Regions from separate parts of the Streptomyces sp. NPDC053367 genome, predicted to be linked through region 2. Evidence: predicted binding sites of a transcription regulator. Region 2 holds the regulator's gene; the other holds the start of a gene.
The links. The regulator HspR, encoded in region 2, represses chaperone genes until heat shock. The targets are predictions, from matches to a motif close to TTGAGNNNNNNNNNCTCAA.

Region 1: a site for HspR is predicted at 11,310-11,328, ahead of lon (endopeptidase La). Genes of this name have one in related genera too.

Annotation. Positions count from the first base shown of each region.
Region 1 covers NZ_JBITYN010000005.1:128,685-144,138, reverse strand. The annotation lists gene ACIGXJ_RS16030 (aKG-HExxH-type peptide beta-hydroxylase) at 1-147, shown strand, start outside; gene fxsT (FxSxx-COOH system tetratricopeptide repeat protein) at 226-3,228, shown strand; gene ACIGXJ_RS16020 (multifunctional oxoglutarate decarboxylase/oxoglutarate dehydrogenase thiamine pyrophosphate-binding subunit/dihydrolipoyllysine-residue succinyltransferase subunit) at 3,389-7,189, opposite strand; gene ACIGXJ_RS16015 (ATP-binding protein) at 7,482-8,591, opposite strand; gene ACIGXJ_RS16010 (response regulator transcription factor) at 8,588-9,331, opposite strand; gene ACIGXJ_RS16005 (spermidine synthase) at 9,445-10,122, opposite strand; gene ACIGXJ_RS16000 (GNAT family N-acetyltransferase) at 10,511-11,173, opposite strand; gene lon (endopeptidase La) at 11,351-13,774, shown strand; gene ACIGXJ_RS15990 (lysozyme) at 13,852-14,670, opposite strand; gene ACIGXJ_RS15985 (MarR family winged helix-turn-helix transcriptional regulator) at 14,899-15,390, shown strand; gene ACIGXJ_RS15980 (protein phosphatase 2C domain-containing protein) at 15,409-15,454, opposite strand, start outside.
Region 2 covers NZ_JBITYN010000003.1:434,469-449,922, reverse strand. The annotation lists gene clpB (ATP-dependent chaperone ClpB) at 1-264, opposite strand, end outside; gene ACIGXJ_RS11700 (pyridoxamine 5'-phosphate oxidase family protein) at 395-832, shown strand; gene ACIGXJ_RS11695 (hypothetical protein) at 989-1,327, opposite strand; gene ACIGXJ_RS11690 (hypothetical protein) at 1,329-1,520, opposite strand; gene ACIGXJ_RS11685 (helix-turn-helix transcriptional regulator) at 1,625-2,635, shown strand; gene ACIGXJ_RS11680 (hypothetical protein) at 2,636-3,175, shown strand; gene ACIGXJ_RS11675 (helix-turn-helix transcriptional regulator) at 3,172-4,155, shown strand; gene ACIGXJ_RS11670 (LuxR C-terminal-related transcriptional regulator) at 4,152-5,144, shown strand; gene ACIGXJ_RS11665 (LuxR C-terminal-related transcriptional regulator) at 5,107-6,147, opposite strand; gene ACIGXJ_RS11660 (LuxR C-terminal-related transcriptional regulator) at 6,537-7,256, shown strand; gene ACIGXJ_RS11655 (sugar ABC transporter substrate-binding protein) at 7,324-8,430, opposite strand; gene ACIGXJ_RS11650 (PA14 domain-containing protein) at 8,681-10,705, shown strand; gene ACIGXJ_RS11645 (hypothetical protein) at 10,906-12,168, shown strand; gene ACIGXJ_RS11640 (heat shock protein transcriptional repressor HspR) at 12,246-12,716, opposite strand; gene dnaJ (molecular chaperone DnaJ) at 12,722-13,900, opposite strand; gene grpE (nucleotide exchange factor GrpE) at 13,934-14,587, opposite strand; gene dnaK (molecular chaperone DnaK) at 14,584-15,454, opposite strand, start outside.

The sequences.
Region 1 (15,454 bases), on a different contig from region 2:
CAGTTCGAGGCACATCGCAAAGACGTCGAAGAGGCCTTGAACGCGCTCCGTGAATCCGGTGAACTGACCTTTGCCGGAAGGGAGTTCGTCCAGAACATGAGCAGGCACCACGTGCGCCTCGGCACACCGGCCCGACATGTTCCGTGACACTCCGCTTGCAGGGGATTGCCGTGCGTTACCGTGTGCCGCGACAGTGCGGTCCACGTGGGAACAGGGGAGCATGCGATGACGGAACAGCGGCGGTCGGGCGGGGACGGCGGCTCGGCATCCGAACGCGTCCTGGTGGTCTTCCCCGGCTATCACCGCTCCTGGGCCGCATGGATCGCCCAGTGCCTGGAACGCCACGGCCACCAGCCCGCCCTCCAGCGCTGGGACCCGCCGCGCGAGACCCCCCTGGAGGACTCGCTCGGCGACCTGCTGCTGTCCTCCGGACCCGTCCTCCTCGTCCTCGACGACTGGTTCTTCGAACTGGGCCCGCGCCCGGCCGGCGAGTGGAACGACGTCCTGCGCGGCTTCGTCGCCGCCCACGCCGACCGCTTCGCCGCCGTCAACCTCACCAACCGGCCCCTGCTGCCCGCCACCGCGGTCCTGGAACCGGCCAGCCTGTGGGGCCTGAACGCCGACGCCGCCGAGGAACGGCTGCTCAGACGCCTCGGCCTGGAACGCCGCCGCACCCCGCGGCCCGTCGCCCACCCGCTGCGCTACCCCGAGGACCGCTGCGAGATCTGGGGCGAGATCCCGCGCCGCAACCCCCGCTTCACCGGCCGCGACGAACTCCTCACCGACCTCCACCAGCGCCTCGCCGACGCCGAGCGCGGCGCCGCCGTCTGCACCCTGCTCGGCATGTCCGGCATCGGCAAGACCCAGCTCGCCGCCGAGTACGCCCACCGCTTCAGCACCGACTACGACGTGGTGTGGTGGGTCAACTCCGACGACCGCAACATCCAGCGCGACCGCCTCGGCGAACTCGCCGTCGAACTCGGCCTGCGCATCGGCAGCGAGCCCGGCGAACGCATCCGCGCCGCCCGGGAGGCCCTGCGGCGCGGCGAGCCGTACGGGCGCTGGCTGGTCATCTTCGACGGCTGGGACGACACCGAGGGCATCAACGCCCTTCTCCCGCAGGGCCCCGGCCATGTGATCGTCACCTCCCGCAACCGCGGCTGGAGCGAGCACACCGACGTCCTGGAGATCCCCGCCTTCCTGCGGCCGGAGTCCACCGGCTACCTGATGCGCCGCGCCCCGCACATCACCGCCGACGAGGCCGACGAGGTCGCCGCCGAGTTCGGCGACGTGCCGCTGCCCCTCGTGCAGGCCGCCTCCTGGCTCGGCGAGTCCCGGATGGAGGTGGCGGAGTACCTCCGCATGGTGCGCGAGCGCAGGCTCTCCACCGTCGACGAGCCCGCCACCGGCGAGGGCTTCCCGCAGTCCTCCATGACCTCCTGGTCGATACTGCTCAACAAGCTCCGCAACACCCAGCCCCAGGCCATCGACGTCCTCGGCCTGTGCACGTCCTTCGCGCCCGGGCGCATCCCGATCGGCCTCATCCGCGCCTACCCGCAGACCGATCTGCCCGAGGAACTGCGCTGGATGGCGACGGACCTGCCGGCCTGGACCCGCGCCCTGGACACCCTCGTCAACTACTCCGTCCTCACCCGCGAGACCCGTGGCCCGGTCGGCGCCGAGATGGGCCCGCACCAGGAGTCCGTGCACATGCACCGGCTCGTCCACGACATCGTCTCCAAGCTGACCAGCGAGGACAGCCGCGCCCTGCACCGCAGGGCCGTGCGCATCCTGCTCGCCCAGGCCGACCCCGGCAACCCGCTGGACAGCCGCAACTGGCCCCGCTACGCGGAACTGCTGCCCCACCTGGAGCCCTCCGGCGCGCTGGAGAGCACCCAGCCGCGCGTCCAGGAGACCGTGCTCAACTGCCTGCGCTACTGCTACCGCAGCGGCGAGTACAGCAACGGCCTCGACCTGGCCCAGCGGATCCGGGAGCACTGGTCGCGGTTCATGGAGCCGCTGGCCCAGCCGATGCTCGACCTGACCACCCAGGAGAGCAACCTCCTGCGCTCCAGCGGCCGCTTCCGCGACGCCTACGAACTGGACCGCGGCCTGCACACCCGGCTGCGCGCCGCCGAACCGGCCAACGAGCTCGCGGAATTCTCCGCCCAGGGCGCCATGGCCAGCAGCCTGCGCAACCTGGGCCGCTACGACGAGGCCCACGAACTCCAGCAGCACGTCCTGGAGGGCTACACCAGACTCCTCGGACCCGACGAGGTCGTCACCCTGATCGCCCGCCAGAACCTCGGCGTCGGCCTGCGCATGCTGGGCCGCTACCAGGACGCCTACGACAACGACGTCGAGACCCTCGTACGCCGGGAGAACGTGCTGCGCGCCCGGCACATCAGCACCCTGAACTCCGCGAGCACCGTCGCCCACGACCTGCGCCTGCTCGGCCGCTACCGCGAGGCACTGGCCCGCCAGGAGCCGGTCGTCCGCCTCCATGTGCAGGTGCTCGGACCCCAGCACCCGCAGACCCTGTCGGCGCGCGGCCAGCTCGTGCTGTGCCGGCGCCGGGAGGGCAGCCCCACCCAGGACGTGGGCGCGGAGATCGCCAGCCTCGTCGACCAGCTCGCCCAGGTCCACGGCCGCGAGCACTACCGCACGCTGGCCTACCTCACCCACTACGGCAACTACCTGCGCGAGCACGGCGACCTCAGCCACGCCCGCGACCTCATCGACGAGGCCGAGGCCGGCTACCGTGCCCTGCTCGGCCCGGCCCACCCCGTCGCCACCGGCATGCTCAGCAACACCGGCCTGGTCATGCAGGCCGCCGGTGAACGCGCCGAGGCCCTGTCCATGTTCGAGTCAGCCCTGGCCGGCCTCACCGCCACCCTCGGCCCCGACCACCCCTGGGTCCTGGGCTGCGCCCTCAACGCGGCCAGCGGGCGCAACTTCATGGGCCGTATCACCGACGCGGCCGAGCTTAGCCGCGACACCCTGCGCCGCTCCCGCCACACCCTCGGCGAGGACCACCCGCTCAGCCTGTCCTGCACGGTCGCCCTGGCCGCCGACCTGCGCGCCGCCCGCGAGCACGAGGAAGCCGGCAAGCTGGAGGAGGCCGGCCTCCTCTCCCTCACCCGCACCCTGGGCGCCCAGCACCCCCACACCATCTCGGCCCGCCAACGAACCCGCCCGTACTGGGACTTCGAACCCTACCTGGGGTGAGCGCCGGAAAGGGGCGCGGGGAACGGCGCGACGAGCCACGGACGACCCGCGGCCGCGAACGATCCCGGCAACCGTCATGGACAGGCGAAGGGCCCGGCACCGAGGACGAGATCCTCGCTGCCGGGCCCTGCCACGTCACGGCGGCCGAACCGCCGGAGGCCTACGCCTCGAACACCTCGCGGACGAGCTGCTCCTGCTCCGCCTGGTGCCGCTTGGCGGAACCCACCGCCGGAGAAGAGCCGTGCGGACGCGAGATCCGCCGCAGCCGCTCACCGTGCGGGACGTCCGCGCCGACCGCCAGGTCCAGGTGGTCGATCAGGTTGAGCGCGATGAACGGCCAGGCACCCTGGTTCGCCGGCTCCTCCTGCGCCCACAGGTACTTCTCGGCGTTCGGGTACTTGGCGATCTCCGCCTGGAGCTCGGCGCCCGGCAGCGGGTACAGCCGCTCGATGCGGATGATCGCCGTGTCCGTGATACCGCGCTTGACCCGCTCGGCCTCCAGGTCGTAGTAGACCTTGCCCGCGCAGAAGACGACCTTGCGGACGGCCGCCGGGTCGACGGACGCGTCGCCGATGACCGGGCGGAACTGGCCCGTGGTGAACTCCTCCGCCTTCGACGCGGCGGCCTTCAGACGCAGCATCGACTTCGGGGTGAAGACGACCAGCGGCTTGTGGTGCGGGTTGTGCACCTGCCACCGCAGGAGGTGGAAGTAGTTCGCCGGCGACGTCGGCATGGCGACCGTCATGTTGTTCTGCGCGCACAGCTGGAGGAAGCGCTCCGGGCGGGCGGACGAGTGGTCCGGGCCCTGGCCCTCGTAGCCGTGCGGGAGGAGCAGGACCACACCGGAGGTCTGGTTCCACTTCTGCTCCGCCGAGGAGATGAACTCGTCCACGACCGTCTGCGCGCCGTTGACGAAGTCACCGAACTGCGCCTCCCACAGCACGAGCGCGTCCGGGCGGGCCAGCGAGTAGCCGTACTCGAAGCCCATGGCCGCGTACTCGGACAGCAGGGAGTTGTAGACGTTCAGCCGCGCCTGGTCCTCGGACAGGTACTGCAGCGGCGTGTACTCCTCGCCGGTGCTGCGGTCGATGATGACCGCGTGGCGCTGGCCGAAGGTGCCGCGCTGCGAGTCCTGGCCCGCCAGGCGGACCGGCACGCCCTCCAGCAGCAGCGAGCCGAAGGCGAGGGTCTCGCCCATGCCCCAGTCGATGGTGCCGTCCTCGACCATCGCCGCACGGCGCTGCAGCTGCGGCAGCAGACGCGGGTGGACGGTGATGTGGTCCGGGACGTTGACCTGGGACTCGGCGATCCGCTTGACGACCTCCGCGGTCACCGCGGTGTTCACGGCGACGGGGAACTCGGGCTGCGCGTCGGGGACCTCCACCGCGGACGGCTGCGAGGTGGCCTCGCGGACCTCGGTGAAGACCTTCTCCAGCTGGCCCTGGTAGTCCTGCAGCGCCTGCTCGGCCTCTTCCAGGGTGATGTCGCCGCGACCGATGAGGGACTCGGTGTACAGCTTGCGCACCGAGCGCTTCTTGTCGATCAGGTCGTACATCAGCGGCTGGGTGAAGGCCGGGTTGTCCGACTCGTTGTGACCGCGGCGGCGGTAGCAGATGAGGTCGATCACCACGTCCTTGTTGAACGCCTGGCGGAACTCGAAGGCGAGTCGCGCCACGCGCACGACGGCCTCGGGGTCGTCGCCGTTCACGTGGAAGATCGGGGCCTCGATCATGCGGGCCACGTCCGTCGCGTACATCGACGAGCGCGAGGACTCCGGGGCCGCGGTGAAGCCGACCTGGTTGTTGATGACGATGTGGACCGTGCCGCCGGTGCGGTAGCCGCGCAGCTGCGACATGTTCAGGGTCTCGGCCACCACGCCCTGGCCCGCGAAGGCCGCGTCGCCGTGCAGGGCCACCGGCAGGACGGTGAAGTCCGTGCCGCCCTTGTTGATGATGTCCTGCTTGGCGCGCGCGACGCCCTCCAGGACCGGGTCCACCGCCTCCAGGTGCGAGGGGTTCGCGACCAGGGAGACCTTGATCTGCTCGCCGTCCAGGCCCGTGAAGGTGCCTTCGGCGCCCAGGTGGTACTTCACGTCGCCGGAGCCGTGCATCGACTTCGGGTCGAGGTTGCCCTCGAACTCGCGGAAGATCTGGGCGTACGACTTGCCGACGATGTTCGCGAGCACGTTCAGGCGGCCGCGGTGGGCCATGCCGATGACGACCTCGTCCAGGCGCGACTCGGCGGCCGAGTCCAGCACCGCGTCGAGCAGCGGGATGACGGACTCGCCGCCCTCCAGGGAGAAGCGCTTCTGGCCGACGTACTTCGTCTGCAGGAAGGTCTCGAACGCCTCGGCGGCGTTCAGGCGGCGCAGGATGCGCAGCTGCTCCTCGCGCTCCGGCTTGGCGTGCGGGCGCTCGACACGGTCCTGGATCCACTTGCGCTGCTTGGGGTCCTGGATGTGCATGAACTCGATGCCGGTGGTGCGGCAGTACGAGTCGCGCAGCACGCCGAGGATGTCGCGCAGCTTCATCATCGACTTGCCGGAGAAGCCGCCGACCGCGAACTCGCGCTCCAGGTCCCACAGGGTGAGGCCGTGCTCGGTGATGTCCAGGTCGGGGTGCTTGCGCTGGCGGTACTCCAGCGGGTCGGTGTCGGCCATGACGTGGCCGCGGACCCGGTAGGAGTGGATCAGCTCGAAGACGCGGGCGGCCTTGGTGACGTCGTCGTCGTGCGACGCGTCGATGTCCTTCAGCCAGCGGACCGGCTCGTAGGGGATCCGCAGCGCCTCGAAGATGTCGTCGTAGAAGCTGTTCTCGCCGAGCAGCAGGTTGGCGACGACGCGCAGGAACTCGCCGGACGCGGCGCCCTGGATGACCCGGTGGTCGTAGGTCGACGTGAGCGTCATGACCTTCGAGATGCCGAGCTTGTTCAGGGTGTCCTGGGAGGTGCCCTGGAACTCCGCCGGGTAGTCCATGGAGCCCACGCCCATGATCACCGACTGGCCGGGCATCAGACGCGGCACGGAGTGGACCGTGCCGAGGCCGCCGGGGTTGGTCAGGGAGACCGTGACACCGGTGAAGTCGTCCATCGTCAGCTTGTTGTCGCGGGCGCGACGGACGATGTCCTCGTAGGCCTGCCAGAACTCGAAGAAGTTCAGCGTCTCGGCCTTCTTGATGGCGGCCACGACGAGCTGGCGGTCGCCGTTGGGCTTCACCAGGTCGATGGCCAGGCCGAGGTTGACGTGCTCCGGCTTGACCAGCGTCGGCTTGCCGTCCTTGACCTGGTACGACCAGTTCATCGACGGCATCGCCTTGATCGCCTGCACCATCGCGTAGCCGATGATGTGCGTGAAGGAGATCTTCCCGCCGCGGGCCCGCTTGAGGTGGTTGTTGATGACGATGCGGTTGTCGAACAGCAGCTTCACCGGGACGGCGCGCACCGAGGTGGCGGTCGGCATCTCCAGCGAGGCGTCCATGTTCTTCGCCACGGCGCCGGCGGGGCCGCGCAGCGTCACGAACTCCGGACCGGCCGGGGCCTCGGTCGCCGGGGCGGCCTTGGCGGCGGCGGCCGGCTTCGGGGCCGGTGCGGCGGCGGGCTTCGCCGGGGCCGCGGCGGCCGGGGCCTGCGCGGCGGGGGCCGGAGCCGGGGCCGGAGCCGCGGGCGCCGGGGCGGCGGGCGCGGGCGCGGCGGCCTGTGCGGGAGCCGCCGCGGGCGCGGCCGGGGCCGGGGCCTGAGCCGTGGTGGTGGTACCCGACGCGGCCTGGGACGCGGCGGCCCCCGGCTTGTAGTCGGCGAAGAAGTCCCACCAGGCACGGTCTACCGAATTCGGGTCCTGGAGGTACTGCTGATAGATCTCGTCGACGAGCCACTCATTGGCGCCGAACGCGGCAGCGGGGTTCTTTCCCGCTTGGTCGGCGTCGGTGGAGATGCTCGATGAGTTACTGGGGGACTGTGGCGACACGGCGGCAACCGCCCTCTTCCGCTTCACAAGGTGATGGACAGCGGAAATAAAGGCTACGCCTCCAAGACCGCGAAGGTCAGGTCGGGCCCGTTCATCGTCGCGTAAGTCACATTGCAAGCGGTGTTTCGGGCCCGTAAATGGCGGGAAACAAGCGGGGTTCCGCTTCTGTGAGGCTGCGAAAAGGGTGCGTCGATGCAGGTCCGGCGCCTGATCGGCGGGGACCTGTGCCTGATCACACGTGTCCGCCCGCGCGGACGCCCGTGGATCTTGGGACTCCGGTTCGAACCCTACGTCAACTTGCCGGCCGAGGGGTCCCCGGCAGGGTGACAAGAATCCTGCAGCCCCGCTCGGATTCGGCCACTCCTATCCGGCCGCCGTGCAGATCCACCGCCCAGCGGGCGATCGCCAGACCCAGTCCGGTGCCGCCGTCGCTGCCCGGACCGTGCGGCCGGGTCACCGCGCCACGGTTGAACCGCTCGAAGACCTTGTGCCACTCCGAGCGCGGGATACCGGGCCCCTCGTCCAGGACCTCCAGCACCAGCGACTCCGGAAGCGGCCCGCGCCGCGCCTTGACCGTGACCCGGCCGTGCGGCGGGCTGTGCTTGACCGCGTTGTCGATGAGATTCGCCACGACCTGGTGGATGCGCTCGGGATCCGCGTGCGCGGTCAGCTCCGGCGGCGACACGTCCAGCGCCAGATGCACGTCCGCGCGCGTGTGGCTGCCCGAGCCGGAGGCGATCCCCGCGCGCGCCGAGGCGACCATGTTGGCCTCCTTCAGCACGCCGGACAGATACGGCCACACCTCGAAGCGGCGGGTCCTGAGCGGTACGACGCCGTTGTCGAGGCGGGAGAGGTCCAGCAGGGTCTCCACCAGCCGGCCGAGGCGCTCGGTCTGCTTCAGGGCCGTCCGCATCGTCTCGGGGTCGGCCTCGGTGACCCCGTCCACGATGTTCTCCAGCACCGCCCTGAGGCCCGCGATGGGCGTCCGCAGCTCGTGCGAGACGTTCGCCACCAGCTCCTTGCGCTGCCGGTCCTGGGCCTCCAGCTCGTCGGCCATGACGTTGATCGTCTGGGCCAGGTCGCCCAGCTCGTCCCGGCGGTTCTCCCGCACCCGGCGGGTGTAGTCGCCGTACGAGATCGAGCGCGCCACCAGGTTCATCTCGTCCAGCGGCGAGGTCAGCGAGTGCGCCACGAACTGGGTGATCAGCAGCGTGGCGATCATCGAGAAGACGGTGATGAACCGCAGCTCCGTCTTCGTGTGCACCGCGATCACCGACAGGCCGGTGGTGATCAGCACGGAGATGACGACCAGCGCGCCCAGCTTGGTCTTGATCGAGAACGGGCGTACGCCGCCCCAGGGCTCCCCGGGGCTCCTCCGTGCGGCTCTCCGCCCGTCGCTCATGGCGTCGGCGTCTCCAGCGCGTAGCCCACGCCGTGCACCGTACGGATCCGCTCCGCGCCGATCTTCCGGCGCAGCGCCTTGATGTGGCTGTCGACCGTCCGGGTGCCCGAGGCGTCCGCCCAGTCCCACACCTCCGCGAGGAGCTGCTCGCGCGAGAGCACCGCGCGCGGCGTGTTCGCCAGGCAGACCAGCAGGTCGAACTCGGTGGGGGTGAGGTGGACGTCCTCGCTGCGCACGCGGACCCTGCGCTGCGCGTGGTCGATCTCCAGCTCGCCGAGGCGGAGGATGCCGCTGCGTGGCGTCGCCGCCGCCAGCGCCGCGCGCTCCACCCTGCGCAGCAGGACGTGCACGCGCGCCGCCAGCTCGCGCATCGAGAACGGCTTGGTCATGTAGTCGTCCGCGCCGACGCCGAGCCCGACCAGCATGTCCGTCTCGTCGTCACGCGCGGTGAGCATCAGGACCGGTACCGGGCGCTGGGCCTGCACACGGCGGCAGACCTCCAGGCCGTCGAAGCCGGGCAGCATGATGTCGAGGATCAGCAGGTCCGGCTGCCAGGCCTCGGCCGTGTCGACCGCGGAGGGTCCGTCGCCCGCGGTTTGCACCAGAAATCCCTCGGCGCGCAGGCGGGCCGCGATGGCGTCGACGATCGTGGCGTCGTCCTCCACCACCAGCACCCGTCGCTGCGAGCCCGGTGCGGTCGTCGCCGTGCCGTTGTTGTGGGAGGTGTGTGTCTGCTCCATCGCCCGCCCCTGAAGTGTGCTTACCGGAATCCGTGGGGTGATCCCATGTCTGCGATTGACGCTTGAATGATCGGCGTCAGGGCAGCAGCGTACGGGGAGTCACCACGGCTTTGCTATTCAGGTCGGACGCCGAGGTGCACGACGTCCGGAACGCCCCGGGCAACGGGGATCTCTTCGGTACGCACACGTTGGAATCCGGCATTCCACAAGGTTTCTTCGAAGGTGGGGGAGGGTTGCGCGGACCACACCGCGAGCACTCCTCCGGGCTTCAACGCCCTTGCGCAGCCTGCCAGTCCGGCGGGGGAGTAGAGGCCGTCGTTGTCCTCCGAGACGGTCCAGTCGGGGCCGTTGTCGATGTCGAGGCACAGGGCGTCGTAAGTGGCGTATGTCTCATTGACGTGTGAGACGAGATCAGCTTCGAGAATCTGGGTACGCGCATCTCGCAGTGCCTCTCGGGACAGTTCCGCGAGGGGGCCGTCGCGATGCCAGTCGATGACGGCGTGTTCCCGCTCGACGACGGTGATCCGTCCCCAGCGGGGGTTCGCTGCGGCGTGTGCGAGCGAGAAGCCGACGCCCAGGCCGCCGATCAGCAGGTGAGGCCGGGGTCTGCCGTCGAGGGCTTCCAGCGCGGCGTCGACGAGCAGCCGCTCCGAGCGGCCGTCGGAGGTGTCCATCAGGAAGCAGCCGTTGGCGATGATCTGCAGCAAATTCCCGTGCCGGCGCAGGACCACCTCGCCGTACGGGCCCTCGCGACGGTCCAGGACTTCGGGGATGTCGTAGGAGGTGGGCATCAGGCCATCCTGGCACCTTTCTGACAGGGCGTCGGGGCTTTTCGACCGCGGGACGCCTGCGGCGGCCTGCGCGGGCCGGGTGGTCGGTTGCCGGTAGCGCACCGGCTCCGGCGGGTGGGCCGGGGCCGGGCCCGGGGGGCGCTTCCCCTTGTACGCACCTGACGGCAGCCCCCCAGGGGCGCGGGGAACTGCGCGACCAACCACGCACGGCCCGCACCCGCGCATGGGGCTACGAACCCGGCCGGGTGGGCGGCCTTTGAGGGGCGCGGGGAACTGCGCGACCAACCACGCACGGCCCGCACCCGCGTACGGCGGGAGGCACCCCTCCGGGACGGCGGTCTTTCAGGGGCGCGGGGAACCGCGCGACAGGCCATGAGGGGGTGGCGGCTCAGGTCGGCGACCCCGGCTCTCGGCCCAGATACCTCGCACTGGTCAGAGGCGCCTCCACGCGCCAGCCGAGGGACTCGTACAGGGCCCGCCCCGCGGGCGTACCGGCCAGGACGGCCGTGTGGGCGCCCTGCCGCGCGGCCGCGTGGTGGAGGGTTCGCATCACCACGGAACCCAGCCCCCTGCGCCGATGGTGCGGGGCCGTTTCGATCTGGTCGGCCACGGCCGTGGGGCCGGTCACCGCGATCTGGCCCCGCGCCGCCAGGGAGCCGTCCCACGCCGTGAGCATCACCCGTGTCACCCCGGCCCTCGTCCAGGAGGTGAGCCGGTGGCCCGAGGGCGCGTCGGGGGCGGGCGTGGAGGTGAGGGGGAGCGACATCAGGTAGCCGGTCTCGGGGTCGGTCCACCAGCTGCCCCGCAGCCACCCCGTGACCTCGGCCGGGTCGCGGAAGACCTTCAGCCAGACGCCCTCGCCGGTCACCGAGTCGGCCACCTCGCGCACGACCGTCTCCTCGACGTCGTCGCCGAGGGTGCCGAGGACATGCCGGGTGACCTCTTTCATCTGGCCCGAGTCGATCGTCCAGCCCCACGGCTCCTCGTGCGGCGCCGCCGCCCCGCGCGAGATGACCCAGCCGTCGATCCAGGCCCGTACGAGCTCGTTCATGTCCGCCCCTGCTGTAATAGGTCACTGGTGCGTGTGGGTATTACTCCGCGTACGGTATGGGGTGGCTTGCCCGCTGTGACAGGTGTGATCGCTCAGAGCGAACAACGGGCCGGGAACATCCGGGGGCTCACATGCATTGAGTCGGCATAGCTCAACTTGACTGCCGAAGGGGAGATCATGGCTGCTGAGTCCACGGCGTTCACACCGCTGGCCCTGCCTGTGCTGCCGCTCGACGACGAGGTCGTGCTGCCCGGGATGGTGGTTCCGCTGGACCTCAACGACACGGACGTACGGGCCGCGGTGGAGGCCGCCCAGGCCGCCGCCCGCACGGAGCCCGGCAAGCCCAGGGTGCTCCTGGTGCCGCGCATCGACGGGACGTACGCCGGCACGGGTGTGCTGGGCACCGTGGAACAGGTCGGCCGGCTGGCCGACGGCGACCCCGGCGCCCTGATCCGCGGGCGTGGTCGCGTGAAGATCGGCGCGGGGACCACCGGTCCTGGACGTGCGTTGTGGGTCGAGGGCACCCGGATCGACGAGAAGGTGCCCGAGCCGCTGCCCGGCGCTGTCGCCGAGCTGGTGAAGGAGTACAAGGCCCTCGCCACGACCTGGCTGAAGAAGCGCGGCGCCTGGCAGGTGGTGGACCGGGTGCAGGCGATCGACGACGTGTCCGCGCTCGCCGACAACTCCGGTTACTCACCGTTCCTGACGACCGAGCAGAAGGTCGAGCTGCTGGAGACCACCGACCCGGTCGCCCGTCTGAAGCTCGCCACCCAGCAGCTGCGCGACCACCTCGCCGAGCAGGACGTCGCCGAGACCATCGCCAAGGACGTCCAGGAGGGCGTCGACAAGCAGCAGCGCGAGTTCCTGCTGCGGCGGCAGCTGGAGGCCGTGCGCAAGGAGCTGCGCGAGCTCAACGGCGAGAAGGAGGGCGAGGAGTCCGACGACTACCGCGCCCGTGTCGAGGCCGCCGACCTGCCCGAGAAGGTCCGCGAGGCCGCTCTCAAGGAGGTCGACAAGCTGGAGCGGGCGTCCGACCAGTCGCCCGAGGGCTCGTGGATCCGGACCTGGCTGGACACGGTGCTGGAGCTGCCGTGGAACGAGCGCACCGAGGACGCCTACGACATCCAGGGCGCCAAGGCCCTGCTCGACGCCGAGCACGCCGGCCTGGAGGACGTCAAGGAGCGCATCACCGAGTACCTGGCCGTGCGCAAGCGGCGCACCGACCGCGGGCTGGGTGTCGTCGGCGGGCGCCGGGGCGGCGCCGTGCTGGCTCTGGTGGGTCCGCCCGGCGTCGGCAAGACCTCGCTCGGTGAGTCCGTCGCGCACGCGATGGGGCGGAAGTTCGTGCGGGTCGCGCTGGGCGGTGTACGGGACGAGGCCGAGATCCGTGGGCACCGGCGGACGTACGTGGGCGCCCTGCCCGGACGGATCGTGCGGGCCATCAAGGAGGCCGGGTCCATGAACCCGGTCGTGCTGCTCGACGAGATCGACAAGGTGGGCTCCGACTTCCGGGGCGACCCGGCGGCGGCCCTGCTGGAGGTGCTGGACCCGGCGCAGAACCACACCTTCCGGGACCACTACCTGGAGGTCGAGCTCGACCTGTCGGACGTCGTCTTCCTGGCCACCGCCAACGTCCTGGAGGCCATCCCCGAGGCGCTGCTGGACCGTATGGAGCTGGTCCGCCTCGACGGCTACACCGAGGACGAGAAGGTCGTCATCGCCCGGGACCACCTGCTGCCGCGCCAGCTGGAGCGGGCCGGCCTGGACAAGGACGAGGTGATCCTGGAGGAGAGCGCGCTGCGCAAGCTGGCCGGGGAGTACACCCGTGAGGCTGGCGTGCGGACGCTGGAGCGGTCCATCGCGCGGCTGCTGCGCAAGGTCGCGGCCCAGCACGAACTGGGTGAGCGGGAGCTGCCCTTCTCCGTCGGTGCCGACGACCTGCGCTCGCTGATCGGGCGGCCGCACCACGTGCCCGAGTCGGCGCAGGACCCGGCCGAGCGGCGTACGGCCGTCCCGGGTGTGGCGACGGGCCTGGCGGTGACGGGAGCCGGCGGTGACGTCCTGTACGTCGAGGCGTCGCTGGCCGACCCGGAGACGGGCGCGGCGGGTCTCACCCTGACGGGTCAGCTGGGTGACGTCATGAAGGAGAGCGCGCAGATCGCGCTGAGCTTCCTGCGCAGCCACGGCGCCGAGCTGGAACTGCCCGTGGGCGACCTGAAGGACCGGGGCGTGCACATCCACTTCCCGGCGGGCGCGGTCCCGAAGGACGGCCCGAGCGCGGGCATCACGATGACGACGGCCCTGGCCTCGCTGCTGAGCGGCCGCCTGGTCCGCACGGACGTCGCGATGACCGGTGAGGTCTCCCTGACCGGCCGGGTGCTGCCCATCGGCGGTGTGAAGCAGAAGCTGCTCGCCGCCCACCGCGCAGGTGTCACCACGGTGATCATCCCCAAGCGCAACGAGCCCGACCTGGACGACGTCCCGGCCGAGGTCCTGGACAAGCTCGACGTCCACGCCGTCACCGACGTCCGCCAGGTCCTGGAGCTGGCCCTCACCCCCGCCACCAGCACCGCGGCCCCCGAGGTTCCCGTGGCGGCGTGACGGACGCCATGGGGAGCAGAGCGAAGGCCCGGGTCCCGTGAGGGAGGCCCGGGCCTTCGCCCTGTCCGCGGGAGAGCTCAGCCGAGCGCCAGCGCCTGGACGCGGTCCAGGGCTCCGTTGAACTTGTCGTGGTCGCCGACCGTCGGGCCCGAGGAGGTGTACTGCCACATCGTGTAGTAGGCCCAGCCCGCCGGCAGTTCGCCCACGTCCGTGGCGTAGCGCGCGATCCACAGCGGGGTGGAGGAGGCGAAGCCGCCGTAGTTGCCCGTGCACTGCTTCCACCAGCTGGTGGCGGTGTAGATGACGGCGTCGCGGCCGGTGCGGGCCTTGTACTGGTTCAGGAAGTCGCGGATCCAGGTGACCATGCCGGACTGGGTCTTGCCGTAGCAGGCCGCGCCGTAGGGGTTCCACTCGATGTCGAGGGCGCCCGGAAGGGTCCTGCCGTCGCGGGACCAGCCGCCGCCGTGGTCGACGAAGTAGTTGGCCTGGGTGGCGCCGCCGGTGGTGTCCGGGGTGGCGAAGTGGTAGGCGCCGCGGATCATGCCGACGTTGTAGGAGCCGGTGTACTGCTGGCCGAAGTAGGGGTTGGTGTAGTACGTGCCCTCGCTGGCCTTGACGTAGGCCCACTTGACCCCGCTGTTCCACAGCGTCGTCCAGGCGACGTTGCCCTGGTGGCTGCTGACGTCCACGCCCTCGGTCTGGGTGGCGTCACCGGGGACGGGTGTGCCGTTCTGGCCGTCGTGCGCGAGGACGCCCATGCCCATGTGGGCGGAGCCGCGCGGCGGGACGTCGGCCGCCGAGGAGGGTGGGGTGCACAGGAGGGAGAAGGCGGCGAGCAGGGTGCCGGCGAGCGTGAGGCGCCGGCGTCGAGTGGTTCCGGGTCTGTGCACGGGCATATGACGTGCCTTTCGAGACTCGGTGGTGCTCGGTGGGGGGAAACGCGTGGCATGGCGTGGGCATGCCAGTATGTGCAGGGTTATGAAGCTACGCACGTAGACCTCCGGGAGGGAAGAGGGTCCGGATACCGCCGTTGGTCTACGCCTGCGAAATACTGACCGAGCTGCGGCGATGGTCGCCTTTGGCGGAAACTTTCAGGAACGGGAAACCGGAGCAGGGGTGCTGACGTGCACGAGCGCGGTAACGGTGGCGGGCGGCCGGGCGGATCCGACGCCGCGCCGAGTGGTGTGGACCAGGAGTTCCTGGCCCTCGAACGCGAGCTGACCGTCTTTCTGCGGCGGGCCCGCGCCAACCAGGGCGAGATGGCCCGCGAGGTCCATCCCGACCTGGAGTCCTCGGCGTACGGCCTGCTCGTCCGGCTCGACGAGAGCGGCGGGCAGCGCGCCACCGACCTGGCCGCCTACATCGGCGTCGGCAAGGCCACCATGTCCCGCCAGCTGCGCGCCCTGGAGGACCTGGGCCTGATCGCCCGCGAGCCCGACCCGGCCGACGGCCGCGCCTGGCTGGTCCACCTCACCGAGGAGGGCCGCACCCGCGTCGGCCGCGTGCGCGAGGCCCGCCGCGCCCGCTACGTCAGCAAGCTCGCCCACTGGGACCGCCACGAGGTCGCCGAACTCGCGCGGCTGCTGCACCAGCTCAACCGCGGCTTCGAGAAGTAGGCCGCGGGGCCTGCGGGCTCACAGCTCCACGTAGACCACGGTCGCGTCGTCGTGCGTCTTGCCG
Region 2 (15,454 bases):
CAGCTCGCGGTTGGGCTGCGGCGGCGCGACGGTGGACCCGGTCACACTGGGCAGCGCGGCGACCACCTTGTCGGCACCCGCGCGTACGGCGGCCAGGTCGGCGTCGACGGCCACGAGCAGGTCGACGATGTTCTCGTTGTCCTGTCCCTGGAGCAGAGCCAGGAGCAGGTGGGCAGGGGTGAGGTCCGGATTCCCCTCGGTCACGGCGCGGTTGCTGGCCGCGTTGATCGCGTCCCGGCTCCGGTTGGTCAGCTCGGCGTCCACGTTCGCGTTCTCCTCCTTGCATCAGCCGTCGGTGCCACGTCTCCCACTACTGACTCAGGCAACGTACACAAAGTTGAGTCTATTCCACTCAAGGCGGGCCCGGGAGGCGTACGGCGGTTAGGTTCGCGGCATGACGACGACCGAGCAGACCCCCGGAGGCACGTCCGCGCCGGACCCGGGTACCCCCGACCCGGCCTATCTGGCGTTCTGGCGGGAACGGCACCTGTGCACCCTGACGACCCTGCGCCCGGACGGCTCCCCGCACGTGGTGCCGGTCGGCGTCACGTACGACCCTCGGGCGCGGCTGGCCAGGGTGATCACCAACGCGTCGAGCGCGAAGGTCCGGCATGTGCGGGCGGCGGGGCCGGAGGGCGCCCGGGTGGCGGTGTGCCAGGTCGACGGCCGCCGCTGGGCGACCCTGGAGGGCCGCGCCTTCGTCCGCACCGACCCGGAACGCGTCGCCGAGGCGGTCCGCCGCTACGCCGAGCGCTACGAGCGCACACCCTCGCCGAACCCGTCCCGCGTGGTGATCGAGATCCAGCTGACACGGATGCTGGGGAAGGGCTGACCGGGGGCGCATTCCGGCCATGCCGGGGTCGGGCGGGGGCCGTGCCATGTCGTGAGATGTCCCGTAAAAATGCAGCGGCGTCACCGTGTTCAGGTCACGGTGACGCCGCTGCGGGGGGAAGCACCTGAGGCGATCTGTTACGACGGGGGAATCGCGTCAGGCACTGCGGGGGGTGGCCGAGATGGTCCGTGGGCCGGGGGAGGCCTCGGTGTCCGCCAGCCGGTGGTCTCGCTGGTCGAGGTTCACAAAGATCATTCCGTACCGGATGGCACACCGCACGGGCTGCGGCGCCCCGCGCGGCCGGCGCAGGCATCGGTACGCTCGGACGTCGCCGTCCTCGTCACGGGTGACGACGACGGGTTCGCCGAAGACGGTCACCATCAGGGAGTCACCGTTGTGGGGGAGGGCGGTGACCAGGTCGATGAAGTGCCAGCCGGAGCGGTAGGCCGTGGCCATTTCGCGGCGGAAGGAGCGGTCGTCAGGAGGAGTAGTCATGTCAGTCCCAGACGCTGTCGTCCATACCGGTGGGTGTCTCGGCGCCCACAGCCAATACCTGTATGACCGCCGAGGACTGAGCACTGCCCGGCTGTGCATCACTCACCGTGCCGGAGAGGCCACTCAGAGTTCCGAAGGCCGCGACGACGGAAAAGGTGGTGACAAGCACCGAGCGAAGCATCTTCTTACGCATAGTCGGCTTCGTCCTCACTTGAAGGTCCCCTCTTCCCCCGTCGGATAAGACGATGGCTCATTCAGGCACGTCATGGCCACACAATCGGTGCATCATGTTCCTGCATGTTCAGGACCCTGGGGGGTGGAAATTTGGGATCGAATGGGACTAAAGAGACACATCCCCATGCGGTGACCGAGATGTGCGAGGTGGGGAGTCGTCTTTATGCCAATGCCCTGCGTACGGGGCGTATTGCCCGCACAGAGGTGAAGCCCGCCCCCTGTCTGATGGAGTTCGCCCTCCTCCACCCGGATCCTGACGACGCGAACTGGCTGCTGCCTGTGCCGCCCACGATCGCACTGACCCAGCGACTCACCCCCATTGAGCGGGAGATCACCGAGCGCCGGCGGATGTCGGTCGAGCTGGCCGACGCATTCGAGCCGTTCATGGCCCTGGGTACACAGCAGATCACGAGCGCCCACTCCATCACTGTTCTGGAGGGCCTCGACCGGATCAACGCGGCACTCGACCTGGCCACGGCCCAGTGCCAGACCGAGATGCTCACGGTCCAGCCGAGCCGCCGCCGGGCGGAGAACCGGCTCATCGAGGGACTCGAACGTGACAGGCTGCTCGTCGAACGAGGCGTGCGCATTCGCACCCTGTATCAGCACACCGCCCGATACAGCCCCGAACGGCTCGCCTACGTCGATCAGTTCGCGAACGGCAAAGCCGAGTACCGCACCATCGACGAACTGGTCGAACGCCTCATCATCTGCGACGAGGCCGTGGCCTTCATCCCGATCCGCGAAGACAGGCAGGTGGCCCTGGAACTACGCCACCCGGGCCTGGTCCGCTACCTCATCCAGGTGTTCGAGTTCATGTGGGGCAGAGCGGTCCCGCTGCGCGCCGGCACGCCGTACGAGACCGACCCCGACGGCATCACCGACATCCAGTACTCCATCGCCAAGCTTCTGGTGGAGGGGCACGTCGACGAGGCCATCGCCCGGCGCCTCGGCATGAACGTGCGGACCTGCCGCGCGCACATCGCGAAGCTCGCCACCGCCCTCGGCAGTGGGAGCCGCGCGCAACTCGGCTTCCTCATAGCGCAGTCGGGCATTCTGGAACGGGATCACTGAATGCCTGCCGAGGGCCACACACACGCGGAGGACGAACTGTGTGAGCCGGGGCGGGAGCTCTACGCCCGCGCCCTGCGGGAGAGGTCCGTGAGCGGCGTGGAGTTCGACACTGCCCCCTGCCTGCTGGAACTCGGACTTCCACAAGCGACCGTCGCCGACCCCGACCGGTTCGAGCCGCTCTCGTCTGCCTTCGCCCTGCACCGTCTGCTGCGCGCCTCGGAAGACCGCGTCGCCGAGGAGTGGCGGCATCTCGCCACCACCTTCGACCGCCTCTGGCGCCTCGCCACCCCCATGTACCCCGAAGCCGTCCAGCGGCCCACCCTCAACGGCGTCACCCCCCGCCGGCGCGCCATCGCGGCCCTGCTGATCGAGGGCCACACCGATGCCGTCATAGCGGAGCGCCTCGGCATGAACGTCCGCACCACCCGCGTCCACATCGCCAAGCTCGCCGCCACCCTCGGCAGCGAGAGCCGGGCCCAACTCGGCTACCTCATGGGCGAGTCGGGGATCCTCAAGCAGGAGGGGGGAGCGCAGACGTGAGCCGCGCGCCGCACCCCCACCACGACGCCGACGAACTGTGCCCGGCCGGAGTGCAGTTGTACGAGCGGGCCCTGCGCGAGGGCCTGCTGAGTGCTCAGGACGCCGAAGCCGCACCCTGTCTGCTGGACCACGGCCTGGTGCACCCGGTCGTCACGGACCCGAACCGCCTGGAACCCGTCGCCCCGGCCCTCGCCCTGCACGGCCTGCTGCGTTCCACCGCGCAGGCCGTCGCCGAGCAGCGCCACCGCGAAGGGCGGTTGATCGAGGTGTTCGAGCCCCTCATGCGGCTCGGGGAGCACTCGGACACGGCGCCGTCGGAAATCGAGTTCTTCCGCGGACTGCCCCTCATCAACCAGGCCATCACCACGGCCATGGACGAGGCGACCACCGAGCTTCTTTGCGTGCAGCCACACGTCAGCCACTACACGCCCCGCTACTCCCAGACCTCCCTGCGCCGGGACCAGGACTTCCTGGACCGAGGTGGCCGTATACGGACGCTCTACCAGCACACAGGACGCCACCGCTCGATCATCGCCGCCCGTTACGAACTGCTGCGTGGCGACACCCAGGCCCGTACGCTCGACGAGATCACCGACCGGCTCATCATCGCCGACCGCTCGGTCGCCTTCCTCCCCGCCAACCCCGAGCGCACCGTGGCCATGAAGGTCCGCATCCCCGCCCTGGTCACCTACCTCGCCACCATCTTCGACCGCCTCTGGCGCCTGGCCACCCCCATGTACCCCGAAGCGGTCCAGCGGCCCACGCTGAACGGTGTCACCCCGCGCCAGAGGGCGATCGCCGCGCTGCTGGTCGAGGGGCACACGGACGCGGTCGTCGCGGAGCGGCTGGGGATGAACATCCGCACCGCCCGTATCCACATCGCCAAACTCGCCGCCACCCTCGGCAGCGACAGCCGGGCCCAGCTCGGGTATCTGATCGCGCGCTCGGGCATTCTCGACCAGGAGGGAGCACACACGTGACCCCCGCGCCCCATCCGGACCACGGTGTCGACGAGTTGTGTCCCCCCGGCACACAGCTCTACGAGCAGGCCCTGCGCGAAGGGCACCTGCACCGGGCGAGAGCCGAGGCGGCGGCGCCGTGTCTGATCGACCACGGGCTGCTGCACCCGGCCGTGACCGACCCGGACCGGCTGGAACCGGTCGCGCCGGCCCTCGCGCTGCACCGCCTGCTCCGCTCCACCGCGCAGGCGATCGCCGAGCAGCGCCACCGCGAGGCGCGGCTGGCCGAGGTCTTCGAGCCCCTGATGCGGCTCGACGGGAGGCGGACCGCGCCGGCGGAGATCCCCGCCGTAACCGTGCTCAGCGGGACCGAGCGGATCAACCGGGCCATCACGGAGGCGATGACCGAGGCGACGACCGAGGTGCTGTGCGTGCAGCCGAACAGCAACTACAGCAGCTCGCGCGGGGAGCGGGCGCAGGCCGTCGCGCTGGCGCGCGACCAGGAGCTGCTGGACCGGGGCCTGCGGATCCGGACCCTGTACCAGCACACCCAGCGGCACATGCCCCTCGTCGCGGCCCGGTACGAGCAGCTGCGCGGGGACGCCGAGGCGCGGACGCTGGACGAGATCACCGACCGGCTCATCGTCGTCGACCGGAGCGTCGCCTTCATCCCCGGGGACAAGGACGGGAGCCTCGCCCTGGAGGTGCGCGTCCCGGCCCTGGTGGACTATCTCGCCACCGCCTTCGACCGGCTGTGGCGGCTGGCCACGCCGATGTTTCCGCAGGCCGTGCAGCAGCCCACCCTCGACGGGATCACCCCGCGCCAGCGGGCCATCGCCGCGCTGCTGATCGAGGGGCACACGGACGCGGTCATCGCGGACCGGCTCGGCATGAACATCCGTACCGCGCGCGTCCACATCGCCAAGCTCGCCGCCACCCTCGGCAGCGACAGCCGCGCCCAGCTCGGCTACCTCATCGCACGCTCGGGGATCCTTGATCGGGAAGGCTGAGCCCGGCCGGTGCCGCGTCGGGCGCCGGGGCGTCCAGGCCGACCTGGGCGATCCGGACGCCCAGTTGGGTACGGCTGGCGGCGCCCAGGGTCTCCGAGAGCCGGGCGATATGGGCCCGGCAGGTGCGCACGCTGATGCCGAGCCGCTCGGCGATCACCGCGTCCTGGTGGCCCTCGGCGAGCAGCGCGGCGATGGACTGCTCGCGGTGTGAGATGCCCTCGATCCGGGGCTCCGGGATCGCCATGGTCAGCGGGATCGCCGACCGCCACAGCCGCTCGAAGACGGTCGCCAGGTACTCGACGAGGCCGGGGTGGCGCAGTTCCAGGGCCACCGTGCGGTCGGCGTTGGCGGGGATGAAGGCGACCGTCCGGTCGAAGAGGATGAGCCGCTCGATGACCTCGTCGAGGGTGCGTGCCTCGACCGCGTCGCCCATCAACTCCAGATAGTGCAGCAGGCCCTGTCCGTGCCGGGCGACGTGGTTGTACAGGTCCCGCATCCGCACCCCGCGCGAGCGCAGTGCCAGCGCCCGGTGCAGGCCCTCGGTCAGCTCGTGCTCGCGCCGGATGCCGCCGGGCTGCACCGTGAGCACCTCGGACGTGCAGGCGTCGGTGGCCTCGTCGAGGGCCGCCTGGATGCGGACGGGTCCGTCCAGCACCCGGATCGCGGTGCCCTCACCGCCCGGCGCGGACTGTGTGCCGCCGCCCAGGCCCGCGTACCGCTCGACGGCGGCCACGGCCGCGCCCACCCGCCGCCGGCTGGCGCTGACCTCGTCGTAGACCCCGCGCAGCAGCCGGGTCATGACCTCCTGGGGCGCGGTGGGCAGCAGCCAGGCGTCGTCGTCGGGGTCGGGGTGCAGCAGGGCCAGGTCGAGGAGGCACGGCGCCTGTGCGGCGTCCGCGCGGGTCACCCGACCGCGACGTACGGCCCGGGAGTACACCCGGTCGCCGATCTCGCACAGCCGGTCGGCACCGTGAGGGTGCTGCTCCGTCCCGTGCCCGGCCATCGCCCATCCCACCCCCGACTCCCGCCTCTCGCAGCGCAACTATGCGCGGCCCGGACCGGCTCCCGCAACACGCCTCCCCCCGACCAGGGGGAAGAAAAGGGCAGTTGTGTCCGGTTCGTCCCGGCCCCCGCATCGTCCGCGTGCAACAAGCTGAAGGTAGCGACGGTTTGTACGCGCTGTGCAAGCTGGGCGACACGCAGGTGTCAGCGCCGGGCACGAACCGGCGCACGCAGGGCGCACGCGCCCTGCGCCGCGCGCGATGACACACCACCACGCACCACCCGGCACCACCGCGCACGGCGCCCCCACGCCCCCACGCCCCCCAGACCGCACAACCGCCAGGCGCACACCGCCACTCGCACCGGAGAGGAAGACAGACCGTGATACGTGTGGGCATCCTCGGACACAGATCGCTGGAACGCTCGGCGGTACGCCAGGTCCTGGAGGACGACGGCAGCCTCTGGGTCGTCGGCGAGGGGCGGCCCGAGCAGGCACCGTACGTGGTGCGCGGGAGCCGCCCGGACGTCCTCGTCGCCAGCCACGAGGGCCCCGAGGACGCGCTGAGGGCCCTGCGCGCGCAGCCGGGCGCGGGGCCGGCCCGGATCGTGCTGGTGGGCCACTTATCGGAGCAGGCCACCCGCCTGCTGTTACGCCACGACGCGCGCGGTGTGCTGCTGCGCGCCGACACCGTCCGCCATCTGCCCTGGGCGGTACGGGCCGCGGCGGCCGGCAGTGTCGCCCTCGCCCCGGGCCCGGCCGCATTCCTGGTCGACGCCGTCGTACGGCCGGGGCGGTTCGCCGAGGAGACGGCGGCCGCGCGGACGCTGCTGAAGGCGCTCAGCCGCCGTGAGCGGGAGATCCTCGAACTGCTCGCCGAAGGCGAGTCCAACGCGGCGGTGGCCGCCCGGCTGGGCATCAGCGGGCACACCGTGAAGGACCACATCCGCGCGGTCTACGCCAAGCTGGGCGTACGCAACCGGATCCAGGCCGCCCGCGTCCTGTGGCAGGGCCAGGCGCGGACGCAGGGCCGGGCCCGCCCGCCGGATCCGCGCACCCGCGCGCAGGAGCACCCCGACGGCCGGGAGTACGCGACCGCCACCCGGCCGTGACGCGCCACCCGGCCGTGACGCGCCACCCGGCCGTGACGGGCCGCCCCGCCGTGACGGGCCGCCCCGCCTACTTCAGGCCGATCGCGCTGCACTCGTCCTTGAACTGGGCCGTGCAGATGTCGGACACCTTGTAGATGCCGTCGGCGACGACCGTCTCGGCGATGTTCTCCCGCGTCAGCGCGACCACGGAGACCAGCTGCGCCGGGATGTCCTCGTCGGTCGGGCTGTCGACCTTGTCGCGGGTGAGGGCGTCGAACTGGATGTCGCGGCCCTGCACCCGGGCGACGGCCATCTCGGCGGCGGCCTCGGCCTCCGCCGGGTAGGACTTGTAGACGCTCATGTACTGGTCGCCGGCGACGACCCGCTGCACGGCCTCGAGTTCGGCGTCCTGGCCGGTGATGGGGGGCAGGTCGGTGACGCCCGCCGCCTCCAGCGCCTTGATGATGCCGCCGGCCATGGCGTCGTTGGCCGAGTAGACGGCGACGATGTTGTCCGCGCCGACCGCGTTGATCGCCTCGGTCATGTTGGCCTGGGCGTTCTTCGGGTCCCAGTTCTCGGTGTCGTAGCTCTTGGCGATCGTCAGCTTGCCGCTGAGCTCCGCCATGGCGCCGTCCTTGAACTGCTTGGCGTTGGGGTCCGTCGGCGAGCCGTTCATCATGACGATCTTGTCGGAGGAGTCGGCCTTGGAGCCGAGGGCCTCCAGGAGGCTGCGGCCCTGCACCTCGCCGACCAGCTCGTTGTCGAAGGAGATGTACGCGTCGATCGGGCCCTCGGCCAGCCGGTCGTAGGCGATGACCGGGATGCCCGCGTCCTTGGCGCGCTGCACGGCGCCCGCGATCGCCTTGGAGTCGACGGCGTCCAGCAGGATCACGTCGACCCCGTCGGCGATCATCTTCTCGAGCTGGCTCTCCTGCTTGTCCGCGTCCTGCTCGGCGTTGGCGTAGGCCACCTTGCCCTGATTGCGGGTGAGAGAGGCGACCTTGTCCCGGATGATGGGGTAATCGAACTTCTCGTACCGCGAGTTCTTCTTCTCCGGCAGCAGCAGACCCACCGTGATGTCGTTGCCCTTCGTCGGGCTCGCGTCACTGCTGTTCCCCGTGGCTCCGAGCACGCCGCAGCCGGCGAGGGAGAGGGTCAGCGTGGACGCGACCACGGATATGGCGATACGACGCATTCGGGGGCTCACTTCAGTGCGTTGCGGACATGGGCGCGACATCACGCCCAGGTGACTGAAAAGCCAACGCGGCACGCCCCGCCAGCGTCAAGGCTTATCACTTAACGAGATGACAACATCACATTCCGTTCAGTAAGTGAAGACACAGCGAAACACCCGCACAAGGGGCCACAACTCCCCCGCACAACCAATCCCTTTCTCCACGAGTCGTGATCACGAGAGCTGCTCTGAGAGAGGACCCCTGCATCCCATGCACCGACCCAGAAGCACCACAGCGAGCACCACAGCCGCCGCCGCGACCGCGGTGGTGCTCGCCACCACCGGCGGCCTCCTGGCCGTCGTCGCCGCGCCCGCTTCCGCCGCCGCGCCCGCCTGTGCCGCCCCGGAGTTCACCCGGGAGGTCTTCGCGAACACCACGTTCTCCGGCACCCCCGTGCGCACGGACTGCGACGGCGACGTCGACGAGGACTGGGGCCGCGGCGCCCCGGCCGGCCTGCGGTCCAACCACTTCGGCGTCCGCTGGACCCTGACCCGCGACTTCGGCTCCGGCGGCCCCTTCACCCTCGCCGTCTCCGGCCAGGACGGCATACGCGTCCACCTCGACGGCGAGCGCCGCATCGACCTGTGGAAGGACATCCGCTCCACGGTCTCCGGCACGGTCGAGCTGAACATCCCGAGCGGCGAGCACACCCTGCGCGTCGACTACGCCAACTGGACCGGCGCCGCGAACGTCAAGTTCGCCTACGCGCCGGCCTCCCCGGCCGCCGACCGGGTCGTGCCGCTCGCACCCACCGGGCTCGTCGCGTCGTACGACGAGACGTCGGGCCGCGCGGGGCTCTCCTGGGCGCCGAACCGCGAGATGGACCTCGCCGGCTACCGCGTCTACCGGCGCGACCCCGGCGCCGCCGAGCCCGCCCTGGCCAGCGGCCCCGCCCTGCTGACCGGGACGTCCTTCGCCGAGGGACTCCCGGCCACCGGAGCCTCCTACGCCTACGAGGTGCGGGCCGTGGACCGGGCCGGCAACGAGTCCGCGGGCAGCGCCGCCGCGGCCGTCACCACCGCCGACCGGACCGCCCCGCACCTGACGGCACCGACCGCCGCCCACGACAACTGGACGGGCGTCGACCTGGAGTGGGGCGGCGACCCGGACGCCGTGTCGTACGACGTGGAGCGCGCCTCCTCCCCCACCGGCGACTTCACCCGGCTGGCGACCGTCGACGCGCCCGCCCACCGTGACGCGACGGCGCCCTACGGCGAGACCTCGTACTACCGCGTCACCGCCCGCGACGCGGCCGGGAACACGGCCACCTCCCCGGTGCTGGAGTTCAGCCGCCCGCTCGCGGTGCCGCACCTGGACGGCGTACGCGACGCCCGCACCGGCCTCGAGGTCTCCTGGACCTCGCCCGTGCACGGCCCCGCCGAGTTCCGCGTCTACCGCTGGGAAGGCTCCGGCACGCCCGAGCCGGTCGTCTGCGCGCCCGCCGCGACCGGCGGCCCGGACGACCCGGACCCGCGGTACGCCTGCGTCGACACCACCGCCGAGATCGGCCGGACGTACTCCTACCGGGTGCACACCGTCGACGCCCAGGGCCGTGAGTCCGAGCCCTCGCAGACGGGCGGCGCCACCCGCGCCGACGCCACCCCGCCGCCCGCCGTCACCGGCCTGACCCACACGAACACCGAGTACGGCACGGTCCTGCGCTGGGACGCCAACCCGGCCGCCGACCTCGCCGCGTACGACGTCTACCGGGTCCTGCAGGAGTACCCCGGCATGCCCGGCACCGGCACGCCCGAGCGGATCGGCACCGTCGCCGCCGGCACCACCGAGTACGCCGACGTCCAGGTCGTCGACGACCAGACCTGGACGTACTACGTCGACGCGGTGGACACCGACGGCAACTCCCTCGCGCGTCAGGAGACTTGGGACCAGGTGACCCATGAGGAGGTCAACGAGTACTACCTCTCCCCGAGCTGGAACCCGGGGTACACCTACGACTGGACCCTGGAGGTCTCGGCCAACTCCGTGGGCCAGGCCGAGCTGTCGTGGTCCTGCTCCGACAACTGCGCGGCCACCGGCTTCAACGTCCGCCGCTGGGACCGCGCCACGGAGGACTGGGTCCTGCTGACCCAGCAGCCCCTGCCCGCGGGCACCTCGACGTGGACCGACCCCGGCACCCCGCGCGGCACCACGAGCCACTACGTCGTCTCGGCCGTGGCAGCGGACGGTTCGGAAACCTACGCCCGCTGGCGGTCGGTGGCGACTCCCCCCGCCTGACCAGCGGAATCGGTGCTTCCGACGCTGTTGCGAAGCAGTGACGAGGTACCGATGGATCAAGGATGAACGAAGCGCGAAGATAGGTGCACCGCAGGCCGCCGGGGGGACTCGGACCAACCGGGAGCCGGTCGCCGGCGGGGCACCTCTCTTCGTCTTCGCCTCACTCGTCGATTCCTTGTTGATTCCTGGGGGACTCCACCATGTCCGCTCGTCTCGCCGCCGCCACCCTCGTCGCGGCCGTCGCCGGTTCCGCCTTCCTCCCGGCGACCGCGAACGCCACCGAGAGCACGAGCACCCACCCGCTGACCATGACGCTCGGCGCGCCCGTCCCCGACAACACGGTCAAGCGCGGCGGCGACACCCGGACGATGACCCTCACGGTCACCAACTCCTCCGACAAGGCACAGGACTTCCAGGCCTGGCTGCCGGGCCGGGCCGAGGGCCCCAGCCCGATGCCGGCCGGCTCGATCGTCTTCGACGTCACCGCCCTCGACGCCCCGGCCACCAAGTCCCGGGTGGGCCGTCAGGACGGCGCCTGGCAGGGCCTGTTCCACCCGGCCTCCGGTGACGCGTCCTCCGCCTTCTCCGTCCCGGCCCACGAGGAGTTCACCTGGAAGGTGACCTTCGGCCTCGGCGCCACCTACCCGACCAACGACGGCGACTTCACCCTCAAGGCCAGCCCGCTGAGCGGCGGCGTCACCGCCGACCCGGCCCGCAACACCGTGGTCTTCAAGACGGAGCCGGCGATCGAGCCGGGCACGTTCGAGGTCCGGCTCGACCCGACGGCCGGTGTCCGGCTGCACCCGGGCGGGCGCGCCGAGATGTCGCTGACCACCCGCACCACCGGTCCGGGCGAGTTCCCCGACGACATCGACCGGGGCCTGGTGATCGACGCCCTGCCGGGCATGGACTTCGGCCTGGAGGCCGAGATCGACGGCAAGACCGTCGAGATGCCGGAGTCCAGCCCCAACCACTTCGACCTGCCCCCGCTCGGGAAGGGCTTCAACCACGCCGGGGAGACGAACTCCCTGAAGCTGTTCCTGTCGCTGGAGGACGGCTCCGAGGTGGAGAAGGAGACCTGGGTGCGGCTGCACGCGCTGCACTTCCTGGAGGGTGACCTGTTCGTCGACTCCCAGGCCGACGCCAAGATCCTGCCGGCCCAGACCTCCACCGGCTCACCGTCCGCGACGCCGTCCGCGACGCCGTCCGCCAGCCCGTCCACGCAGCCGTCGTCGGCGCCGTCCGCCACGGCCGACAGCACGGCGACCCCGTCCACCGCCGCGTCCAGCACGACCGCGGCCGGCACGTCCACCACGGGCGGTTCGGGCACCACCGCCACCGGCTCGCTGGCCTCCACCGGCTCCGGCGCCGGCCTGTGGGCCACCGTCGCGGGCGTCCTGCTCGCCGTCGGCTTCGGTGCCGCCGCGCTGGGCGGGCGCCGCCGCCGCGCCACCGCCGTCTGACCCGTACGGCATCCGACGACGGCAAGGGGCCCGGAGGTTCTCCTCGAACCTCCGGGCCCCTTGCGCGTGTACGGGCGTCAGTCCCCGGACTGCTGCCGCTTCGGCCGCCACACCACCAGCGCGCTGGTCTGCTGCACCTCCTGGTACGGCACCAGATCGCGCCGGTACGAGGCGTGCACCGCGGCCTCCCGCTGGCGCATGGCCGCCGCCGCCCCGTCGAGGGCGTCCTGCAGCTCGGCGACCCGGGACTGGAGGGCGGCGACCTGGTTCTCCAGCTCGATGATCCGCTTGATGCCGGCCAGGTTGATGCCCTCGTCCTGCGACAGCTGCTGCACCTGGCGGAGCAGCTCGATGTCACGGGCCGAGTAGCGGCGGCCCCGCCCGGCCGTGCGGTCCGGGGAGACCAGGCCGAGGCGGTCGTACTGGCGCAGTGTCTGCGGGTGCAGGCCAGACAGCTGAGCCGCCACCGAGATGACGTAGACCGGGGTCTCGTCGGTCAACTCATAGGGTGAGAAACCCCCGCGGGGGCGGGGACGACGGCCGTCCATCCGACTCAGGCTCCCTTCGCGGCCTCGAACAGCTCCGCCCGCGGGTCGTCCTCGCCCGCGGTCGCCTCGCGATACGCCTCAAGCGCGTCACGAGCCTTCTCCGACAACTGTGCCGGGACAGCCACCTCGACGGTGATCAGCAGGTCGCCGCGGGTGCCGTCCTTGCGGACCGCGCCCTTGCCGCGGGCCCGCATGGTGCGGCCGTTGGGCGTGCCCGGCGGCAGCTTCAGCGTGACGGCCGGGCCGCCCAGGGTGGGCACCCGGACCTCGCCGCCGAGAGCCGCCTCGGGGTACGTCACCGGCACGGTCACCGTCAGATTGTCGCCCTTGCGGCCGAAGACGGGGTGCTCGCCGACATGCACGACGACATAGAGGTCGCCTGTCGGTCCGCCGCGCTCCCCGGGCGCGCCCTTGCCGCGCAGCCGGATCCGCTGGCCGTCGGAGACTCCGGCGGGGATGCGGACCTGCATGGTGCGCGAGGACTTGGCCCGGCCGCTGCCCTTGCAGACGTCGCAGGGGTTCTCCGCGATCAGGCCGCGGCCCTTGCAGTCGGGGCAGGGATCGGTGAGGGCGAAGCCTCCGCCGGAGCCCCGCGCGACCTGGCCGGTGCCGACGCAGGTCGGGCACACGCGCGGCGTGCCGTTCTTGTCGCCGGTGCCGGAGCATGCCTTGCAGGGGGCCTGGGAGGACATCCGCAGCGGGACGGTCGCGCCCTCGATGGCCTCGGTGAAGCTCAGCGTGACCTCGGACTCGACGTCCTGGCCGCGCTTGGGCTGGGTGCGGGTGCCGGCGGCACCGCCCCGGTTGAACAGTCCCCCGAGGACGTCGCCGAAGCCGCCGCCGAACCCGCCGCCCGCGCCCTGGGCGCCGCCTCCGAAGAGGTCGCCCAGGTCGAAGTTGAACGAGCCGGCGCCCGCGCCGCCCGGACCGGGGCGGAAGCCGCCGTTGCCGAACAGCGCGCGGGCGTCGTCGTACTCCTTGCGCTTCTTGGGGTCGCCGAGGACGTCGTTCGCCTCGGAGATCTCCTTGAACCGCTCCTCGGCCTTGGCGTTGCCCTTGTTGGCGTCCGGGTGGAACTCGCGGGCGAGCTTCCGGTACGCCTTCTTGATCTCGGCCTCGGTGGCGTCCTTGGGGACGCCGAGGACCTTGTAGTAGTCCTTCTCGATGAAGTCCTTGGTGCTCATCCCCGACGTCCCTCCTCTCTCATCGCTTCGAGCTCAGCCCTCGTCCGGGGCACCGCTCTCCTTGTCGTCGCCCTCGGACGACTCCTCCGCCTTGACCGTCTGAGCGCCCGGCTGCGGCTCGGCGACCGCCACCCGCGCGGGGCGGATGGTGCGCTCCCCGATGCGATACCCCGGCTGGAGGATCGCGACGCAGGTCGTCTCCGTGACGTCCGGCGCGTAGGAGTGCATCAGGGCCTCGTGGATCGTCGGGTCGAAGGGCTCGCCCTCCTTGCCGAACTGCTGCAGGCCCATCTTCGCGGCGACGGTCTCCAGCGACTCCGCGACGGACTTGAAGCCGCCGACGAGCTCGCCGTGCTCCCGCGCGCGGCCGATGTCGTCGAGCACCGGCAGGAGCTCGGTCAGGAGGTTCGCGATGGCGATCTCCTTGACCGCGATCCGGTCGCGCTCGACCCGGCGGCGGTAGTTCTGGTACTCGGCCTGGAGCCGCTGGAGGTCCGCGGTGCGCTCGCCGAGCGCGGTGCGGACCTGGTCCAGCTGGGCGACCAGACCGGCGTCTGCGCTTGCGTCCCCGGCCGGGGCCGCCCCCTCCTCCGGAGAGGGGGAGGCGGCCTTCGGCTCGGCGTCGTCAGGGGTGGCGCCGGAGGGGACGTCGGGCTTCTCCTCGAAACCCGGGGTCTCCTCCGTCACGCGGCACCGTCCTTGCGCTCGTCGTCGACGATCTCGGCGTCGACGACATCGTCGTCGGCCTTGGGCTGCTCGGCACCGGCGCCGCCGGCGGCCTGCGCGCCCTGCGCGTCGGCGTACAGGGCCTGGCCCAGCTTCTGGGAGACGGCCGCGACCTTCTCCGTGGCGGAGCGGATCTCGGTGGTGTCCTCGCCCTTGAGCTTCTCCTTCAGCTCGGCGACGGCCTCCTCGACCTCGGTCTTGACCTCGCCCGGGACCTTGTCCTCGTTGTCCTTGAGGAACTTCTCGGTCTGGTAGACGAGCTGCTCGCCCTGGTTGCGGGTCTCGGCGGCCTCGCGGCGCTTGTGGTCCTCCTCCGCGTAGCGCTCGGCCTCCTCGCGCATGCGGTCGACCTCGTCCTTCGGCAGCGAGGAGCCGCCGGTGACGGTCATCTTCTGCTCCTTGCCCGTGCCCAGGTCCTTCGCGGTCACGTGCATGATGCCGTTGGCGTCGATGTCGAAGGAGACCTCGATCTGCGGGACGCCGCGCGGCGCCGGGGGCAGACCGGTCAGCTCGAACATACCGAGCTTCTTGTTGTACGCCGCGATCTCGCGCTCGCCCTGGTAGACCTGGATCTGCACGGACGGCTGGTTGTCCTCGGCCGTCGTGAAGATCTCGGACCGCTTGGTCGGGATCGTGGTGTTGCGCTCGATGAGCTTGGTCATGATGCCGCCCTTGGTCTCGATACCGAGGGACAGCGGGGTCACGTCGAGAAGCAGGACGTCCTTGACCTCACCCTTGAGGACACCGGCCTGGAGCGAGGCGCCGATGGCGACGACCTCGTCCGGGTTCACACCCTTGTTGGCCTCCTTGCCGCCGGTCAGCTCCTTG